2 regions of the Lysinibacillus sp. A4 genome follow, and region 2 is predicted to be linked to the other one. Evidence: riboswitches for the same ligand, from Rfam matches in the RefSeq annotation. Region 2 holds a riboswitch; the other holds the start of a gene.
What was found. Region 2 has a riboswitch for S-adenosylmethionine ahead of NY607_RS22605 (bifunctional homocysteine S-methyltransferase/methylenetetrahydrofolate reductase). Riboswitches for the same ligand answer to the same signal wherever they lie in the genome.

Region 1 (3,544 bases), on a different contig from region 2:
GATGGGGATAATGATATTGACATGTTGGAATATGTAGGAGTAGGAATTGCCATGGGAAATGGTAGTAAAGCTCTAAAAAGTGTTGCGAATTTTGTTACAAAGACATCTACGGATGGCGGTATCAATTTTGCTTTACGTCAGCTTCAAGTCATTTAGAGCGCTGAGGCTACACTATATATAGCAGGTAGATTTTAATAAATTTTAGGTGGGATGATTTATGGCACATCACGTGCAGTCTCTAATTGAACATTACGGATACTTTGGAATTATCGTGATTCTAATTGGAGGTATTGTAGGGGTGCCACTTCCTGATGAGGTGTTTCTAACTTATGTAGGCTATAGTGTTTACCGAGAAAGTCTTGAACATATTCCTGCTTTAGTCAGTGCAATGATTGGTGCGGTTGGAGGCATTACCTTAAGTTACTATATTGGTTATCGTTTTGGCTTACCGTTATTGCAGAAATATGGGCCTAAAATTCATATTACAGAGCAAAAAATTGACTTTACGAAAAAGATGTTTACAAAAATAGGACCTACCCTATTATTAATTGGCTATTTTATCCCCGGGGTACGTCATTTGACAGCGTATATTGCGGCTATTAATAATTATCCTTATAGAAAGTTTGCGCTTTTTGCCTATACAGGGGCATTTATCTGGACGTTCACATTTATATCATTAGGAAAGATGCTTGGAGAGAAATGGCGATTTGTTGGATACTATCTGACTCATTATAGTATCTATCTTATCCTTTTATTTATTGTAGGGATGCTCATTGTTTACTTTCTATTCAAAAAAAGAAATGGACAAACATAAAAGTCGGTATACGCTATACCGACTTTTAAGTTATGGCAAAATAGCAAATGAGCGCACAGGGAAGCCAGATGCTTTTTCTGGCTTAGGTACGATATTGAAGATGATAGCGCCTTTCGCAGGTAGCTTGTCCAAATTCGTCATTAGCTCAATTTGATAGGTGTCTTGGTCAAGTACAAAATATTCGCCATCTAGCTTGCCATTTTTACGAAAATCAGCAGCAGAGTCCGTATCGAAAGTTTCATGACCAATTGCGCTTACCTTGCGTTCTTTTAGTAAAAACTGTAAAGCTTCTAAACCCCAGCCAGGGATATGGTTATGTCCATCTGCATCCTTATTACTGAAAGCCTCTTTATCTGGCCAGCGCTTACTCCAATCTGTGCGTAATGCTACAAAAGTTCCTGCTTCAATTTCTCCATGCTTGTCCTCAAAATCAAGAATATCTTCAACACTTAATGAAAAATCATGGTTGCTCGCAGCCTCTTGTGATTTATCAATAACAACAAGGGGAAGAACAAGCTCTTTTAGTTCTAATTCTTCTAAGTAGCGAGTATCTCGCACAAAATGAATGGGTGGGTCGATATGTGTGCCATATTGACCAGGGAACGTGAATTGTTGAGCGAAGAAACCGTCCTTATGAGAAAATAACGTTTCAAATTTAGCGTCCTCAAACATAAAAAAATGTGGTGAATTAGGGCCGAATGTATGTGTTAAGTCAACCCACTGTTTCGATTTTAATAATTGCAATGCTTGTAAAAGTTCATTAGACATCGATTTCCCTGCTTTCTGTAAAAATAGTTGTAAATAAAAAGGAGTCCCCTAATAGAAGAGGACTCCTGCTGCAACAACGGTAGTTCTTCTTCTCATCTTCAAGGCTGATCATTTTGCCAATTGGAATTAGCACCATACTGTTAGCTGGTTGCTGAGACTTCATCGGGCCAATCCCTCCGTCTCTCTTGATAAGAAAAGTAATATAAGAATTTTCAGAAATAACAATACAAACACTTTAGCATAGTTTTTTATAGTTTACAAGTTCACTAGGAATTTTCACCAATTCAAATTTAAGGTGACTCCACAACAATCATTATCAATAAGACGTATTCTAAAACTGTCTGGTGTATAGTTTGTTTCAAATTTCATCTTAATGCCTGTTGATGTGATTAATTTTTCAACCTCTGTTTTATTTGAAAGTTGAGCAGCATTCATTAAATCATGTGCGAATTGTTGGGAGCTATCTATTTTATCCGTAAGTAATTGGGCTTGCTGCATCATTGCCTTTATCCGTGATGCTGAAGCTTTTAATTTGTGTGTATCGACAGGTGGAAAAGGATTATTGGTCGGCATTGCTAGATGTTGCGAAAAGGGTCTAATGGCAAAATGATTAGCGATAGGCGATGTTGGATAATGATAGGGATGCACAAAATACGGATAAGGATTGTAATACAAGGTCATTCCTCCTATCCTATAACTGATATCCTATCTTATGTAGCAAAACGGCTTTCGGTGTTATTAGCAGTGCAATGTTTGTCCTAATCATTTAAAAAGGAAGCTAAAGTAAGCTTCCTTTTAGCCAAGTACATTTAAGACATCATCAATTTTTTTACTATGTGATAAAATGCCATAATTCATCCATGTTAAAAAGTCTACTTCATAGACACAGTTGCTTTTAACGGCAGCTAGGTTTTTCCAAGTAGGAGTTTTTAAAATAGCACGTTCCTCATTTTCATAAATGGAATGTTGTTTATCAAAGGTAATAAATAAATGATCAGCATCTAATTGCAACAATTGAGCAAATGTCAGTTGTGCTTTACGTTGATTGTGCGGAATACTCCATACTAGTGAATGTGGCATTAAACCTAAGTCACGATATAAAATGGGGCCCGTATAGCCACATTCAGGACCCGCGTATAGAGTAATGCCAATGGCTGAAATACGGAGAAATGCTACACTTTGCCCATAAACAGATTTGCTAAGAATTCCTTTTGCTTGTTGTACTTTATCTTCATATTGTAGGATTACGTCTTGCATCAAGGAGGTTTTTCCTGTTAGATCTGCAATTTTAAATAAAGTAGATTGCCAATTCTCTCCAGGGTGTGAAAGATGGCAGACGGGGGCTACTTCATCTAAGTGCTGAAAGGATTCCCAACGCTCTACACCAGAATCTAACATAATTAAAGTTGGCTTATAGTAAAAGAGTCGATCCATTTCTCTATTTTGTACATCGATATCTGGCACTTTCTGTAGACCTAAATAGTCTTGTTTCCCCCATTTTGAATGACTGAATTGAGCAATTGGCGTAATCCCAAGCGCAACAAAGAAATCTTCTAAGAATGGTGCAAATACACGTATATGGCTGCTTTGATTTCTTCGATATTGTCCTGGAGAGATGCCAATATGTTCTTTAAAACGACGATTGAAATAATACTCATTATTAAATCCGACAGACTGGCTAATTTCAAATACTCGATCATTTGTTGTCATTAATAATTGCTTAGCTTTTTCAATACGAAGTTTAGTTAAATAGTGAAGAGGAATTTGTCCCGTAATATCTTTAAAAATGCGCGTATAATTCCATCTTGGTACGTCAGCTAGCTGTGCTAGCTGCTCAACCGTCCACTCTTTTTCAAAATGTTTATGTAAATGGTTAATGGACTGCTCAACAGATTGTCGATCATTCTTTTGCATCTGCTCGGGTATGGTTTGATGTAAGAGTAATAACATCAGCTCTTGAAA
Region 2 (3,544 bases):
CCGATGTCGAATAACGATCCACTGCTTGGCGAGCAATTTCCACTGCACGCTTATTAATTTCTTCTGCTTTTGTGCCAAGATCATATTCATTTAACACAAGAGGCGTCCCACCAAATGTATTTGTACAAATAATATCTGCGCCTGCCTCTAAGTATTTATGGTGAATTTTTTCAATAACATCTGGTCTAGTAAGCACAAGATTTTCGTTACAGCCATCAAGTTCCTCGCCACCAAAATCCTCTGCTGATAAATTTTCATTTTGTAGCATTGTTCCCATTGCGCCATCAAGAATTAAAATACGTTTCTCTAGTTGCTCTTCAATCGAGTGCTTAGCCATGTATACTTACTCCTTTTTTCTGTTCATCCAATTGCTCTATATATTTCATCAACTCTAGTGTCACATCGTAACGTAAAAATGGTGTAATAAGGTAAATGCCATTGAAATATTGTGTAGCCACTTCTACTAATTCTTTAGCAATGGCAATCCCCTCCAATGTCGCTCTTTCCTTATCTTCTCCACATGCTTTCATTCTTGTTAAGGCATCTTCAGATAATTTGATACCTGGTACTTCATGATGTAAAAATTCAGCACTTTTATAACTCGTAACAGGCATAATACCGATGTAAATTGGAGCTTGTAAATGCTTTGTTGCCTCATAAATCTCTACAATTTTTTCTTTCGTATATACTGGTTGAGAAATGAAGTAGTCTGCCCCATGCTCAATTTTCTTCTCTAAGCGTGTCACAGCACGATCTAACACACGGACGTTTGGATTAAATGCAGCAGCAACTGAAAAATTTGCTTTTTTTCGAAGTGGCTTACCTGAGAAAGAGACCCCTCCATTTAATTGCTTAATTAATTGGATTAGCTCCATTGAAGATACATCATAAACACTTGTCGCACCTGGGAAATCTCCTACTTTCGTTGGATCACCCGTAACAGCCAACACATCATGAATACCTAAAGCATTTAACCCCATTAAATGAGATTGTAGACCAATTAAATTACGGTCGCGACATGTAATATGAGTTAGTGGACGTACACCATGTGTGCTCTTCAACAATGCTCCCATTGCAATATTGCTAATACGTGGAGAGGCCAATGAATTGTCTGCCATCATAACTACATCTGCACCTGCATCATATAATTGCTTTGCTCCTTCAAGGAACCCGTCAATCTCTAAATGTCTAGGTGTATCCAACTCTACTATGACAGAACGTTCACGTTTAACCTTTTCATGAAGAGGCTCATACTTTGTTGGCTCCGCTTCCCGAACAATCTCAATCTTTTCAGGTTTCGCATGCTTCTCCTGAACCGGTGATAACTCTTCTAAATACTTCTTTGCTGCTGCAATATGTTTGGGTGTTGTACCACAGCAGCCCCCTATTAAACGTACACCTTGATCACGCAATTCAACAGCCGCTCGACCAAAATAATCAGCTTCTGATTCATAAACGACACGCCCATCCTCTAAGTCCAGAAGTGATGCATTTGGATAGGCCGACATAAATGCCTTATTAGGAAGTTCTACACCTTCAAATGCTAGAATAGTATGGTGTGGACCTAGTCGACAATTGACACCAACAATATCAGCACCTAGGGCTTCAAGCTCATGGAGAGCATTATTTAAAGACATCCCATTTTGTAGAACACCGGGCTCATGCATAGAAACTTGTGCAATAATCGGCAATTTTGTTTTTTCTCGTAGCATCTTTAAGGTTGCTGTTAATTCTTCAAAATCATAATAAGTTTCAAGTAAAAGGCCATCTGGATTCCCTGCAAGTAAGACGCTTGCTTGTTCTTCAATAGTCGCTAATATTTCATCCAAGGTTGCATCACTTTTACGAATTCCCCGAATACCACCAATTGTTCCTAAAACAAATTGACCGCCATCAGCCGCTGCTCGTTTTGCGATGGTGATAGCAGCTTCATTAAATTGTTGGACTTTTGATTCTAATCCATAGCGAGCTAATTTAATGGCATTTGCACCGTACGTATTCGTTTGAATGATGTCAGCACCAGCTGCAATATATTCTCTATGAATCTTTTCAATTAACTCCGGTCTCTGAACATTCATTTCCTCATGGCAATACTCCAATCCATAGCCATATAGCACTGTGCCTATTGCACCGTCTGCCGTCAATACATGCGTTTTTAACCTTTCAAGCAATCCCATAAAATTAGCCTCTCTTCCTATGTCTCTATATAATAAAAAGCCTTCTTTCATAAAAAAAGAAGGCTTTAACGATTCATCATTGTTGTTCCTTCTCATCTTCGACTCAACGGTCTTCTGGATTTAGCACCTGACAATAAAGTTGGTTGCTGAAGCTTCAATGGGCCAGTCCCTCTGCTTCTCTTGATAAGAATTAAGTATGAATTTTTTAAATAATTAAAAGAATCATATCGTTTACTGACGAATGAGTCAAGACTATTTCACATAACAAAGTTTTTTTTCACTTAAAATCTTAGAAATTGGCAAGTTCATTTGCAAGCTCTTCGCCAATTTTTTTCCCGTTTTGAATACAAGCACCAATACCTACGCCAAAATATGAGCACCCTGCAATCGATAAATTAGGATAGTTCTCATGTAATTCTTGTAGTAGTCCTTGTAATGCTTCACGATGCGCTAAATCATATTTAGGCATTTGATCAATCCACTTTGTTACATTCACAACAGTTGGCTGCTCCTCTATTCCTAGGCTCTTTCTCACATCTTCTAAAGCAACTGCTGCCAATTCTTCATCAGTCATGGCACGTAGTTGCTCATAGGCTGGATTGATGCTCTTATAAAAGAGTCGCACAAGTAATTTATTTTCTTTCGATGTATGCTTCCATTTACGACTAGTCCAAGTTGCTGCATTACAAGTAACGTCTGAATTATGGGAAACAATATAGCCCGTTCCATCTGCTGGCAATTTAGCGTCTGGCACATCAAAACCTAAATAGATAGTAATTGCTGACGCTGTCGTAAATTGGTTAAAATAGCGGTTTAAAGATTCATCCTGTAGCAGATTTTGGACAGAATCATTCGGTAATGCTAAAACGACATAATCTGACTCAATAATTTCACCATTAGCTAAAGAAATTGTGTAGTTCTTATCTTGTTTTTGAACATTTAGTGTAGTAACACCCTTGATAATTTCTACATCGGATAAGGTTTGTTCAAGTCGATTAATTAAAGAAGATAAACCATTTTTAAAGGATATAAATTTTTTGTTCGCTGCTTTAACAAATTGCTCACGATTCGCATCAAAGCCTTTAATAATACTTCCAAAATCATTCTTATAATCAATTAAATACGGTAAAGTAGAGCCAATAGAAAGCTGATGTAAATCTCCCGAATAAACACCTGCAAGGACTGGTGCAATTTGGTTTTTCACCAGTTCCTCTCCTAAATAGTAAGTTAAAAATTCACCGATAGAACTTTCCTTTGTGAAGCCATTGTTTGGCAATGTTAAATCCTTCAACGCTTCTTTTTTTCCCTGCTCGGAAATAAGTGTACTTTCCTCTAAGGATGCTACACTCATCGGTATTCCGAAAGTT

Region 1: another riboswitch for S-adenosylmethionine. It lies ahead of NY607_RS16015 (cyclase family protein); the one in region 2 lies ahead of NY607_RS22605 (bifunctional homocysteine S-methyltransferase/methylenetetrahydrofolate reductase).

Annotation. Positions count from the first base shown of each region.
Region 1 covers NZ_JANWTB010000007.1:200,458-204,001, reverse strand. The annotation lists gene NY607_RS16025 (Cof-type HAD-IIB family hydrolase) at 1-156, shown strand, start outside; gene NY607_RS16020 (DedA family protein) at 218-814, shown strand; gene NY607_RS16015 (cyclase family protein) at 845-1,582, opposite strand; SAM riboswitch class I at 1,672-1,777, opposite strand; gene NY607_RS16010 (YuzC family spore coat inner layer protein) at 1,859-2,263, opposite strand; gene NY607_RS16005 (helix-turn-helix domain-containing protein) at 2,378-3,544, opposite strand, start outside.
Region 2 covers NZ_JANWTB010000016.1:58,242-61,785, reverse strand. The annotation lists gene metH (methionine synthase) at 1-337, opposite strand, end outside; gene NY607_RS22605 (bifunctional homocysteine S-methyltransferase/methylenetetrahydrofolate reductase) at 330-2,177, opposite strand; SAM riboswitch class I at 2,267-2,367, opposite strand; gene NY607_RS22600 (protoporphyrinogen oxidase) at 2,467-3,544, opposite strand, start outside.